Regions from separate parts of the Xenorhabdus aichiensis genome, predicted to be linked through region 4. Evidence: predicted binding sites of a transcription regulator. Region 4 holds the regulator's gene; each other region holds the start of a gene.
What was found. Region 4 encodes PurR, which represses purine synthesis genes. Its sites were predicted from a motif close to CANGCAAACGTTTGCNTG; they were not measured.

Region 1: the regulator PurR is predicted to act here: its motif matches at 1,662-1,679, upstream of PSI22_RS08435 (amino acid aminotransferase).
Region 2: the regulator PurR is predicted to act here: its motif matches at 1,908-1,925, upstream of purM (phosphoribosylformylglycinamidine cyclo-ligase).
Region 3: the regulator PurR is predicted to act here: its motif matches at 1,451-1,468, upstream of PSI22_RS13555 (NCS2 family permease).

The regions. Positions count from the first base shown of each region.
Region 1 covers NZ_JAQRFO010000014.1:32,799-35,986, reverse strand. The annotation lists gene PSI22_RS08440 (MBL fold metallo-hydrolase) at 1-319, shown strand, start outside; gene PSI22_RS08435 (amino acid aminotransferase) at 404-1,594, opposite strand; gene PSI22_RS08430 (porin) at 1,839-2,987, opposite strand.
Region 2 covers NZ_JAQRFO010000018.1:25,192-28,379, reverse strand. The annotation lists gene purN (phosphoribosylglycinamide formyltransferase) at 139-777, opposite strand; gene purM (phosphoribosylformylglycinamidine cyclo-ligase) at 783-1,844, opposite strand; gene upp (uracil phosphoribosyltransferase) at 2,076-2,702, shown strand; partial or broken gene uraA (uracil permease) at 2,768-3,188, shown strand, end outside.
Region 3 covers NZ_JAQRFO010000029.1:27,590-30,777, forward strand. The annotation lists gene PSI22_RS13555 (NCS2 family permease) at 49-1,395, opposite strand; gene PSI22_RS13560 (ArnT family glycosyltransferase) at 3,096-3,188, shown strand, end outside.
Region 4 covers NZ_JAQRFO010000009.1:32,741-35,928, reverse strand. The annotation lists gene punC (purine nucleoside transporter PunC) at 1-95, opposite strand, end outside; gene punR (DNA-binding transcriptional activator PunR) at 219-1,127, shown strand; gene purR (HTH-type transcriptional repressor PurR) at 1,131-2,156, opposite strand; gene sodB (superoxide dismutase [Fe]) at 2,634-3,188, opposite strand, start outside.

The sequences.
Region 1 (3,188 bases), on a different contig from region 4:
TACACCAGAACGCTGGTTGGATGAAGGGGATACATTGCAGATTGGTAATATCGAATTCTCTGTTTTGTATTGCCCAGGGCATACACCAGGGCATATCATCTTTGTTAATCATACCGATAAATTAATCTCAATGGGAGATGTGTTGTTTAAGGGCAGTATTGGCCGTACGGATTTTCCGGGTGGTAATTATGATGATTTGATTCAATCCATTAAAGAAAAAGTAATTCCATTAGGTGATGATTTCCACTTTATTCCCGGACATGGGCCGATGTCAACATTGGGTCATGAACGTAAAACTAATCCATTCCTGCAAGATTGATTGATGCGTTTTTAATTGTTCGGAAGATAAAAGCCGCTTTTTCAGCGGCTTTGTGATTGAGGGAGATCTTGGTACTCAGAAAAACTAGAGTACTGCAACAATAGCTTCACACAGAGGAACCATGTTCTCCAGTGTTAAGCCCGCTACGTTAATGCGCCCAGAGCTGACCGCATAAATACCGAATTCTTCACGCAGACGGTCAACTTGTTCTTTAGTCAGACCGCTGAATGAAAACATACCATTTTGGCTAATAATAAAGCTAAAGTCTTGTTTCGCACCCTTTTCCTGCAAGGTGTTCACAAACAGCTGGCGCATACGACGAATGCGTTCACGCATAGTCGCCAGTTCTTGGATCCATTCTGCTTTCAGTTCGTCATTGGACAGAATTGTAGTAACAACAGAAGCGCCGTGTGCTGGTGGGTTAGAGTAGTTAGTACGAACAATAGATTTCGCCTGACTGAATGCTCTTTCTGCGGTATCGCTGTCAGTTGCAACGATGGTGCAGGCACCTACACGCTCATTGTACAGGCCAAAGTTTTTGGAGTAAGAGCTGGCAACGATCAGTTCATTATGGTTTTTGGTAAAAATACGCAGGCCTTCTGCATCTTCATCCAAACTTCTGGCAAAACCCTGATAAGCGAAATCAAACACGGGCAGCCAGCCGTTTGCCGCAGATAAATCTGCCAGTTTCTGCCACTGTTCAGCCGTTGGATCGATACCGGTTGGGTTATGACAGCAACCGTGAAGCAGAACAACATCACCCGCTTGAGCTTCAGACAGGCTAGCCAGCATGCCATCAAAATCCAGAGCGTGTTTTTCTGCATTGTAATATTGGTACTCGCGGATTTCTAACCCAGCGCTAGAGAAAACGCCTTTATGGTTTGGCCATGTTGGATTACTGATCCAGACACGTTTTGCATTGGTCTGTTTAGCAATAAAATCAGCAGCAGTGCGTAGTGCACCGGTTCCGCCTGGGCTTTGTACCGTACGGGCACGTTTGTCAGTAATGATAGCGCTGGTGTTGCCGAAGAGCAGTTCCTGAGTGACGCGGCCAAATTCAGGTAACCCACTAATCGCCAGATAATTTTTGGTGGTTTCGTTTTCCAGCAGGAACTTTTCTGCTTTTTTAACGGTGGTCAGGACAGGGGTTTTACCAGTTTCGTCTTTGTAAACACCGATACCCAGATTGATTTTATTTTCACGAGGATCAGCTTTAAAGCTATCCGCTAAACCAAGAATAGGGTCGGCAGGTGCTGCTGTAATTTTTTCAAACATTTTTTTGATTCCAAGACTCGGAGAGTTAAGCCCAAAAAATAAGTTATACACCGCTCAGGGTAACCTCAAGGCACTCGTTTGCCAACAATTTGTAGCAAAAAGAAGACAATCTTGTGAAGTAGTTTACGGAGTGAAGAAAATGTCATAAAAAACAGTAAAGTAAAACGTAAAAAAGCAGCGCCTAAGCGCTGCTTTTCAGAGATGGTTCTGTTTAACTTTGAGCTAAACAATTCATCAACTGTAATTAGAACTGGTAAGTCAGACCTACACCGAATACGTTGTCAGTGCTGATACCTGCGTCTCTAGTGAACTCATTTTTGTTCAACAGGTTGATTTTGTAATCAACGAAAGTAGACAGGTTTTTGTTGAAGTAGTAGTAAGTACCGATAGAAACGTATTTCATCAGGTCGTGGTTGCTAGAGTATTTTTTACCATTTGAATTGTCAATACCAGCATCATCATTCAGGTCTTTACCTTTAGACTGAACATAAGCCAGAGATGGTTTCAGACCGAAGTCAGAGAAATAATACTGGGCAACTAATTCAACGTTCTGAGTTTTGTTAGCGATGTTTTTGCCGAGCGTGCTTTTATCTGCGCCAAATCTGGTCATGTTACGGGTTTCACCGTACAAAGCTGCCAGATAAACGTTATTGGCATCATATTTTGCACCGATATCCCATGCTTCAGCACGTTTACCTGATGCTTCAGAGACTTTCTGGTCTTTAGCACGCGCAGAGTTTGAATAACCAGCACCCAGAGTGATACCGTAACCGACATCATAAGAAGTAGACAGACCGTAGCCATCACCGTTAGCTTCTAAACGCTTACGCTCGTTGATGGTATTTTCGTGGTTTTTGGTTTGATATTGCAGAGCAAAGTTCAGGCCATCAACCAGACCGAAGAAGTCATTGTTACGATAAGTTAACAGGCCAGTAGAACGACCGGTCATGTAGTTGTCAGTTTGAGCCATGGAATCGCCACCAAACAGAGGCAGAACGTCAGTCCATGCAGCAGTATCATAAACTACACCGTAGTTACGGCCGTAATCCAGTGAACCATAGTTGGCAAATTTCAGACCAGCGTACGCCAGACGAGTTTTATAAGTGCTGCCTGATGCTTCGGTGTTGTTAGATTTCCATTCGGTTTCATAACGACCAAAGCCAGTCAGCTGATCATTGATCTGAGTTTCGCCTTTAACGCCCAGACGTGCACGGGAATCATCACCATGTTCTTTGTCTGCTTTGTAGTCTTTAGACTTACCGAACATATGACGAACGTCTACTTTACCGTAAACGTCGATTTTGTTGCCGTCTTTGTTATAGACTTCAGCCGCGTTAGCTGTACCAGCGACCAGCAGAGCTGGGATTACCACTGCAAGAAGATTGCGTTTCATTATTATTACCCTCATTGGTGTTATGTTGACACCGGCCACTACCAGAAATAGAACACTAAAAATTTTTGGAACTATTTATGGACATTGAGTGTCTTATTAGTCGGCGACCAGTGTTCCATTGGTAATGAATTTTATCTACCCTCAAAATGCTACAAAATCGAATAATTGGTAACAATTTGTAAATAGATATTTCAAAATGTA
Region 2 (3,188 bases), on a different contig from region 4:
TAAATAGCCGATTTGCTGGGTATATAAAAGAATTTAATCTGAAATGATGACTTACAGCAAAGTATCATCTTAACGCGTCTTACCTTAACACGTTTCGTCTTAACACAATGCTGTAAGTTTGCGGTCTAGCAATATAGATTATTCTGAGGCGTAACCCTGCTGTGGCAGTGCTTTGCCATCCAGTATTGCTATATTATCGCTCATGCTCAGGCGCCCATCTAAGAACCAGCCAATGACCAGCGGATAGATATCATGCTCTTGAGCCTGAACTCTCCCGATAACATCCTCTTCCTGATCTTCCCCAAAAATCGGCACCTTAGCCTGTAAAATAACGGGACCACCGTCAAGCTCTTCGGTAACAAAATGGACGGAAGTGCCATGTTCTTGATCACCATTCTCAATGGCTTTGCGGTGAGTATGCAGGCCGGGGTATTTGGGCAGCAGAGAAGGATGTATATTGAGCATGCGCCCACGGTAGTGCTGCACAAAATCAGGCGATAGTATTCTCATGTAGCCCGCTAAAACCACTAAATCTGGCTGATATTGATCAATGGCTGTGAGCAGGGCGCAATCATAAGCAGTGCGATCTGGGAACGCTTGCGGATTGAGGAAATGGGCGGGAATATCTGCTTGTTCTGCACGTTGCAGGCCATAGGCATTGGCGTTATTACTGAATACCGCACAGATATGCCCATTAATCCGGTTTTGCTGGCTGGCGTCTATAATGGATTGAAGATTGCTGCCATTACCGGAAACCAAGACGACAATTTTTTTCATGGTTTTCATTCGCTGATGATAACTTGTTGCTCGTTGGTGTTCAGTTCAGTATTGGTGTCAAATTCGGTAATAGTACCAATCTGCCAAGCGTTTTCACCTGCCGCGTTCAGCCATTCAACCGCTTGTTCTACCTGAGATTGTGGCAGAGCGATGATCATGCCTACTCCGCAGTTAAATGTGCGATACATCTCGTGATTGCTGACATTGCCTGCCTGCTGCAACCACGTAAAGATAGCTGGCCATTGCCAACTGGAGGCATTGATTCTGGCCTGCATATTTTCCGGTAGAACGCGGGGAATATTTTCCCAGAAGCCGCCGCCAGTCAGATGGGCAATGGCGTGGATCTCGAACTGTTCAATCAGTTCAAGAACAGGCTTGACATAAATTCGGGTTGGGATGAGCAAATGATCTGCCAGCGATTTGCCTTCAAGCTCTGTTGTTTCCGGATTGGTCTGGCTAACGTCAAGGATTTTACGGATCAATGAATAACCATTGGAATGTGGTCCACTGGATGCCAGTGCAATTAGCGCATCACCCACTTGAACTTGGCTGCCATCAATGATCTCTGATTTTTCCACTACGCCGACACAGAAACCTGCCACATCGTAATCTTCGCCATGATACATGCCCGGCATCTCGGCGGTTTCACCACCGACCAGGGCACAGCCAGACTGTTTGCAACCTTCGGCAATACCAGTAATGACACTGGCTGCGGTATCAACATCCAGTTTGCCTGTTGCATAGTAATCAAGGAAGAAAAGTGGTTCGGCTCCCTGAACAACCAGATCATTGACACACATGGCGACCAAATCAACCCCGATGGTATCGTGGCGTTTCAGATCCATAGCCAGACGCAGCTTGGTGCCAACGCCATCTGTACCGGAAACTAAGATAGGTTCACGATATTTCTGTGGCAGCGCACATAGTGCCCCGAAACCGCCTAATCCCCCCATCACTTCAGGGCGACGGGTTTGTTTCACGACACCTTTGATACGATTGACTAAGGTATTGCCAGCATCAATATCGACACCAGCATCTTTATAGCTAAGAGAGGTTTTGTTGGTCACTGCGTAGCCCCCAGGCGGTTGCATTTGAATGAATAAAACAGAACGGCGGCAATTCTAACAGTCTAAGCAAACGTTTGCGATAGCTTTATGCAGGTTTCCTGCCAGACAAAAATAAAAGGAAAAATGCTTATGCTTGATAAAAATCAATGGATTGATAGTGGCTCGGTGTCGAAAAGGAGGTATAATCCCGCGATTTTTTTATCTGCCGGCTATATACAGTAGGAGAAATTCATGAAGATCGTTGAAGTTCAACACCCATTAGTTAAACATAAACTCGGCCTGATGCGAGCTCATGATATAAGCACTAAGCGCTTTCGTGAATTGGCCTCAGAAGTGGGTAGTCTTCTGACATATGAAGCAACTGCTGATTTAGAAGTAGAAAAAGTGACCATTGAAGGATGGTGTGGTCCGGTAGAGATAGACCAGATTAAAGGGAAGAAAATTACCGTGGTTCCTATCCTGCGTGCCGGTTTGGGTATGATGGATGGCGTATTGGAAAATATTCCAAGTGCTCGGATCAGTGTTGTCGGTGTTTATCGTGACGAAGAAACGTTCGAACCTGTACCTTATTTTCAGAAACTGGTTTCTGATATTAGTGAGCGCATGGCTTTGGTTGTTGATCCGATGCTGGCGACCGGCGGTTCTATGATTGCTACGATTGATCTGCTGAAAAAGGCAGGATGCCCTGTGATTAAGGTATTGGTTTTGGTTGCTGCGCCAGAAGGGGTTGCCGCACTGGCGAAGGCCCATCCTGATGTCGAACTGTATACTGCCTCGATTGACGAATGTCTGAATGAGCATGGATATATTGTTCCTGGCCTGGGGGATGCGGGCGATAAGATATTCGGTACTAAATAACATTTAGCCGGCTGAAAAGCCGGCTTTTTTTGGTTTCTAGCAAGGTAACATAGAGGATATAAATAATGACCCGCCGTACTATTGGGGTAGACGAAAGGCCATCACTGATACAGACCATTCCCTTGAGTTTACAGCACTTGTTTGCCATGTTTGGTGCAACTGTTTTGGTTCCCATCTTATTTAAAGTGAATCCTGCCACCATTCTGCTGTTCAATGGTATTGGAACATTGCTGTATCTATTTATCTGTAAAGGGAAAATTCCGGCTTATTTAGGCTCCAGTTTTGCATTTATTTCGCCGGTACTTTTGTTGTTGCCTCTGGGCTATGAACTGGCTCTGGGTGGGTTTATTGTTTGTGGACTGTTGTTTTGTCTGGTTTCGTTGATTGTCAAAATTGCAGGGCGGGGCTGGATCAATGTGATATTTCCGCCAGCGGCAATGGGGGCAATTGTTGCTGTCATTGGTCTGGAGTTGGCAGGGGTTGCAG
Region 3 (3,188 bases), on a different contig from region 4:
GGGAGGAAGTATGCGCAAACCTTGACCGTCTGCGCATGATTTTTTTGTTTAGATAGCCCAATTTCCGGCATAAAATATCACTAGCACGATAGCAATGATCACCGTACCGATATTCAGTTTACGCCATTCACCAGAGAAAACTCGCCCGACAACCAACGCACTGAACCCTAGCATGATACCGGTGACGATATTACAAGTCAGTACAATAAACACCGCACACAGTAATCCTGACATAGCCTCGACAGAATCATCGAAATTCAGCTTCCGTACGTTGCTCAACATCAGTAGCCCGACATACATCAAAGCGGGAGCTGTCGCATAGGCCGGAACCAGGTACGACAACGGAGAAAGGAATAAAATCAGCAGGAACAGAATACCCACAACCGCTGCGGTTAAACCTGTCTTACCTCCAGCGGCAGTACCCGCAGCGGATTCAATATAGACAGCAGCGGGAGAAGACCCAATCGCGCCTGCAAAGATACTGCTTACGGAATCGGCCGTCAGTGCTTTGCCTCCATTGATAATCTGGCCGCCTTTATCCAACAGGTTAGCTTGCCCTGCTACGGCTCGAATTGTCCCTGTAGCATCAAATATCGCTGTCATCACCAACGCCAAGACACTCGGCAACACCACCGGCTGCAAAGCCCCCATAATATCCATGCTAAACATCAGAGACAGCCCATCTTCTCCCAGCGTTGGCAGTTTAAACAATCCTTGATATTTCACTGCGGGATCGAAAATCAGGCCAATAATTGAGATGACGATAATGACCAACAAAATACCACCGGGTACTTTCTTCCTTTCCAGACCAATAATCGCCGCCAGGCCTAATAGTGCCATTATCACGGGAAATGCAGTCAATGAGCCAAAAGCAACCGGTAAACCGGCATGAGGGTTTTTAATCACCATCCCCACACCATTTGCCGCAATCAGCAACAGAAACAACCCGATACCAATACCGGTTCCATGAGCAATTCCCATTGGCATATTGCGCAAGATCCAAGCCCGAATCCCCGTCACTGAAATCACCGTAAACAGGCATCCCATCAGGAAAACGGCACCCAGCGCCACGGGAATACTCACCTGCTGGCCTAAAACCAGACTAAACGCCGTAAATGCGGTCAGCGAGATTGCACAGCCAATCGCCATCGGCAGGTTAACCCACAATCCCATCAATAATGAGCCAATACCCGTCACCAAACATACAGAAATAAAGACCGCTGTATGAGGAAATCCGGCTTGCCCCAGCATGCCCGGCACAACGATAACGGAATAGACCATCGCCAGAAATGTCGTCAATCCAGCCAAAATTTCCTGACGTACCGTCGTTCCGCGTTCAGTAATCTTAAAATACTTATCGAGTTTGCATTGAGTTGGTGCCTGCATGCCAGACATGTCTTTCCCCTGCCATTATGTTGAATTTTTAACGCTATCGCTCTCCACTCCACCCAACGAAAACGATTACGTCATAAGATATTTAAAATCAGTGCTGTACTCATTAGTGCAGCCACTTCTATACGCAATCGTTTGGCTTTTCAGGTAAAAAAATGGAGAGAGAATTTGAGGCGAATGATTATCCAGTGAATAAGGGATGAGAATCAAGAGATAATCATAAAATTTGTTGTGGGTAATCTCCGTATGTACGGAGAACACATATCGATTCTTAAAACCGACAATACCCAAATCGGTTTATCTCCGTATGTACGGAGAACACGTAATGCGTCAAAACCTTCGGCGGCAATTAACCGGTTTATCTCCGTATGTACGGAGAACACGGATTGCATCATCAGGAAACGCTGCGCGGGATCGGTTTATCTCCGTATGTACGGAGAACACTCGAACGTACTCTATATCATTAATTTTTAATGAGGTTTATCTCCGTATGTACGGAGAACACTCTAAAAGTATCTATTTGTTTTAAAATCTCTTTTTAAGAGCCTAAAACTCTACCAACTTTTAAAGAGCTAAACTAGCTATTAAACATAGCCTAAAAACCAGAAAAAATCGCCCACAATTTTGTCAAAATTCATATTTAATCGAAAAACACTCTTTCATATAAATATATAAATATATAAATATATAAATATATAAATATATAAATATATAAATATATAAATATATAAATATATCATAAGCATAATTTGAATATTAATTAAAAAAACAAAATATAGATTAATATTATTAAAATATGGGTAACTTTAAAAAATAACTTTACTTATTATAGATAACATTGATTATACACATATTAATATAAATAATATTATTTATTATTAAAGAAATTAGTTTAATATAAAAAATACAAATATGACCAACTTTCTATTTACAACAATAATTTATATAGAATAATATGCAAATATAATATTAACTTCATCTCTCAATGAGATTTATTTCAATAAAACCTCAACAAGAAAAATACACTATAACAACTATTATCTTGAGTAATAGTTATAAATGAAAATTATTTGCAATAAATTCAATAAGAAACAATATTCTCTTATCATAAAACCATTCTATATACGCACAAAACATCAAACTAAATAATATAAAACACTATTGCATTAATCCATCGAATCCATTATTGTCTAATATTTGACATTTAAACACTGAATAGCCGTTCAATTTAATTAATTTATATTTCTTAACTTTGGTAATTAATGATGAATAATATTCATAGATTTTCGAACACAGATATCAAGGCATTATTCCTATTTGTGGCATTCATGTTACTTTATCTATTGCCGGGAATTTATAGTCATACTCCTTGGAAACAGGATGAAAATTATAGTTTTGGTATGATCCAGACAATGTATGAAACAGGTAATTGGCTAGTCCCCATCAATGCCGGTGAACCTTTCATGGAAAAGCCCCCGCTATATTATTGGACAGCCACTACATTTACTCATTTATTGTCTCAATGGCTGCCTATGTATGACGCCGCAAGAACAGCCACTTTATTTTTCTCCATAATTAATTTTTCATTCTTCATTCTTCTGGCTCGCCGTGCATTTGATGTACAGAATTTCACCAATAGTCGCATATGGATCGCCTTTGCACTGTATGCCTGTGCTCCTGGGATCGTTCGTCATAGCCACGATATGTTCACCGATACCGCTTTGATTACAGGCACGACGATTGGGTTATATGGTTTATTGGGGTTGATTAAAAACGAAAAAAAACGCTATTCCATA
Region 4 (3,188 bases):
AAGGCAGGTAGATACATATCAATGGCCAAATAGCCGAGCATACTCAGGCCAGCGAGATAAAACATGAATGAAATGGAATTTTTATTTGTTGTCATTGTGTTAATAACTTGATGTGGTAATTGATAAGGAGATATAAAGCTTATTCTATATGGCATGATTTTTACTTGTGAAACGGTAATATTTGCATCATGTTATGAAAAAAATTGAAAGGAATAAATATGTGGTCTGAATACTCGCTGGAAGTTGTTGATGCTGTAGCCAGAACAGGAAGTTTCAGTGCAGCTGCATCAGAGCTTCATCGTGTCCCTTCTGCTATCAGCTATACGGTAAAACAACTCGAAGAATGGTTGGCTGTACCTTTATTTGAGCGTCGTCACCGTGATGTAGAATTAACGGAAGCGGGGGGTATTTTTGTTAAAGAAGCTCGTTCTGTTATCAAAAAAATGCATCACACTCGCCATCAATGTCAGCAGGTGGCTAATGGTTGGCGAGGGCAGTTCAGTATTGCAGTTGATCAAGTTGTAAAACCTGAGCGAACGCTCCAACTTATTCTGGATTTTTATCGACATTTTCCAGATATTGAGTTGTTTATCTATCCTGAAGTTTTTAATGGTGTGTGGGATGCATTGGTGGATGGGCGGGTTGATGTCGCTATTGGCGCCACACGCGCTTCTCCGGTTGGAGAACGATATAGTTTCAGGGATATGGGGTTTATGCCGTGGTTATGTGTTGCCAGCCCTACACATGAACTGGTTTCGATAGCAGAAAAATTGAATGACGACCAGATGCGCGCTTATTCCAGTTTGTGCCTGGAAGATACTTCTCGCAGCCTGCCCAAGCGTGATACATGGGCTTTGGATAATCAACGGCGATTGATTGTGCCTGATTGGGATATTGGGTTGGCTTGCCTGATGGATGGTCTGTGTGTAGGAATGGTGCCCAAGCATCGTGCATTACCACTGATCCGCAGCGGAAAATTGATCGCACTTGAGCTTGAACAACCATTGCCTGATAGCCCATGTTGCTTGGCATGGTCGCAAAAAAGCCATTCACCCGCATTAAGCTGGTTGCTTGATTATCTCGGAGATAGTGAAACACTTAATGCTGAATGGCTGCAGGAGAACTGATCGTCAACGGCGATAATCGATGAAAGGCCCATCTGCAACAGATCGACGCTCAACAAGACGCGGGTGGACTTCGATAGTTTGTGCATCTTCACGCTTATTGATGATCCTGTCCAGTAACGCCGAGAAGGCCATCTGCCCCAGACGTTCTTTAGGTTGGTGGATGGTTGTCAGCGCTGGCGTGAAGTAGCGTGCGTTACGAATATTGTCATAACCAATGATGGAAATATCTTGAGGGACACGTAAGCCTAGCTCATCGGCTGCACAGATTGCCCCCATTGCCATCACATCGCCACCACAGAAAACGGCTGTGGGGCGATTTTTCTGGTTCAGGATCTTATACATAGCTTGATAGCCAGATTCAGGCTCAAAATCGCCCTGCTCAATCCACTCATTTCGAATGGCAATATTTGCCTCTTTCAGTGCCTTGAGAAAACCTTGATGACGCCCGCCACCTGTATTTCTTGCTAGTGGCCCAGGAATGGAAGCAATATCACGGTGACCGCGTTCAATAAGATAGCGACCGGCCAAATAACCACCATGGAAGGCGTTATCGATAATCGCATCGGTGAAATCTCCTCTAGATTCGCCCCAGTCCATGACTACCATGGGAATATTGCGATAATCTTCCAACATGCCCAAAAGTTGTTCAGGATATTCTGAACACATTACCAGTAAACCATCCACACGCTTTTGAGCGAGCATTGCGAGATAAGCTTTCTGCTTGTCGAGATTGTTGTGAGAATTGCATAAAATCAACGTATAACCTTTGCTATAGCAGCTATTTTCAACGGATTCTATGATTTCGGCAAAATAAGGTGCCTCGCTTGAAGTTGCCAGTAATCCAATGGATTTGGTGTGGTTAACCTTCAAACTACGGGCTACGGCGCTGGGAGAATAGTTTAGTTCTTTAATGGCAGCCCAAACTGCGATTTTTGTATCTTCGGCGACGAAACGGGTTTTATTGATAACATGGGATACGGTTGTGGTTGAAACACCAGCGCGTTTAGCCACATCTTTAATCGTTGCCATGATAAAAAAGACTCCTGACCTTATGGTCTAAATTTATAGATCTTTGTTAATCGTTTGCCAGTATATTTATATATAGGATGAAGGCTGGCAATAACTTAGCGATAAACCTTGAATTTTGTCTGATCTAGCTCAAAAGTGAAAGTAATAATCGATGCTATAAAGTATATGCACTAAATGTCAAATGATGTTTTTTATGTAATAGGGTGAGTAATCATTCAAAATTTATGGTGTTGCGGCACCTTAATTTTCACATTGAGGATGTTTATGGATACAGATCTGAAGTTGGGATTATTGACTGCCAGTAGCGCATTAGTAATGATTGTTATTCTAGCAAGTCTTTGCCTAGTCTAGAAAAAAATTGAAGTGTAACGTTGCCTGCTTTTGTTTGCTTTAAGGGTAAACTTTCGTTATCCAAGACTTATGGAATCGGGAAAGTCTACCCTTTACTATTTCAAACTGGTTTGAGCGTTTATCTCATTAAGCCAGATTTTCTTCAACAAATTTCCAGTTGACCAGAGCCCAGAAATGCTCCAGATATTGAGGGCGCGCATTACGGTAATCGATGTAATATGCGTGTTCCCAAACATCAACTGTCAATACAGGTTTATCTTCACCAGTCAGTGGAGTTGCGGCATTGGAAGTATTGACGATAGCTACGCTGCCGTCAGCTTTCTTGACTAGCCATGTCCAACCAGAACCAAAATTTTTCAGGGCAGCATCAGTAAACTGCTGCTTGAATTCAGCAAAAGAGCCGAAAGCACTGTTAATAGCGTCTGCCACTTTTCCAGTTGGTTCACCACCACCGTTTGGTGACAGGCTATTCCAGTAGAAAGTATGATTCCAGACTTGTGCTGCGTTATTGAAGATGCCGCCTTCGGATGTCTTGATGATTTCTTCCAGTGATTTTCCGGCAAATTCGGTATCTTTAATCAGATTGTTCAGGTTCACAACGTAGGCGTTATGATGTTTGCCGTAATGATATTCCAGAGTTTCTGCTGAAATGTGTGGTTCCAGGGCATTTTTGGCATAAGG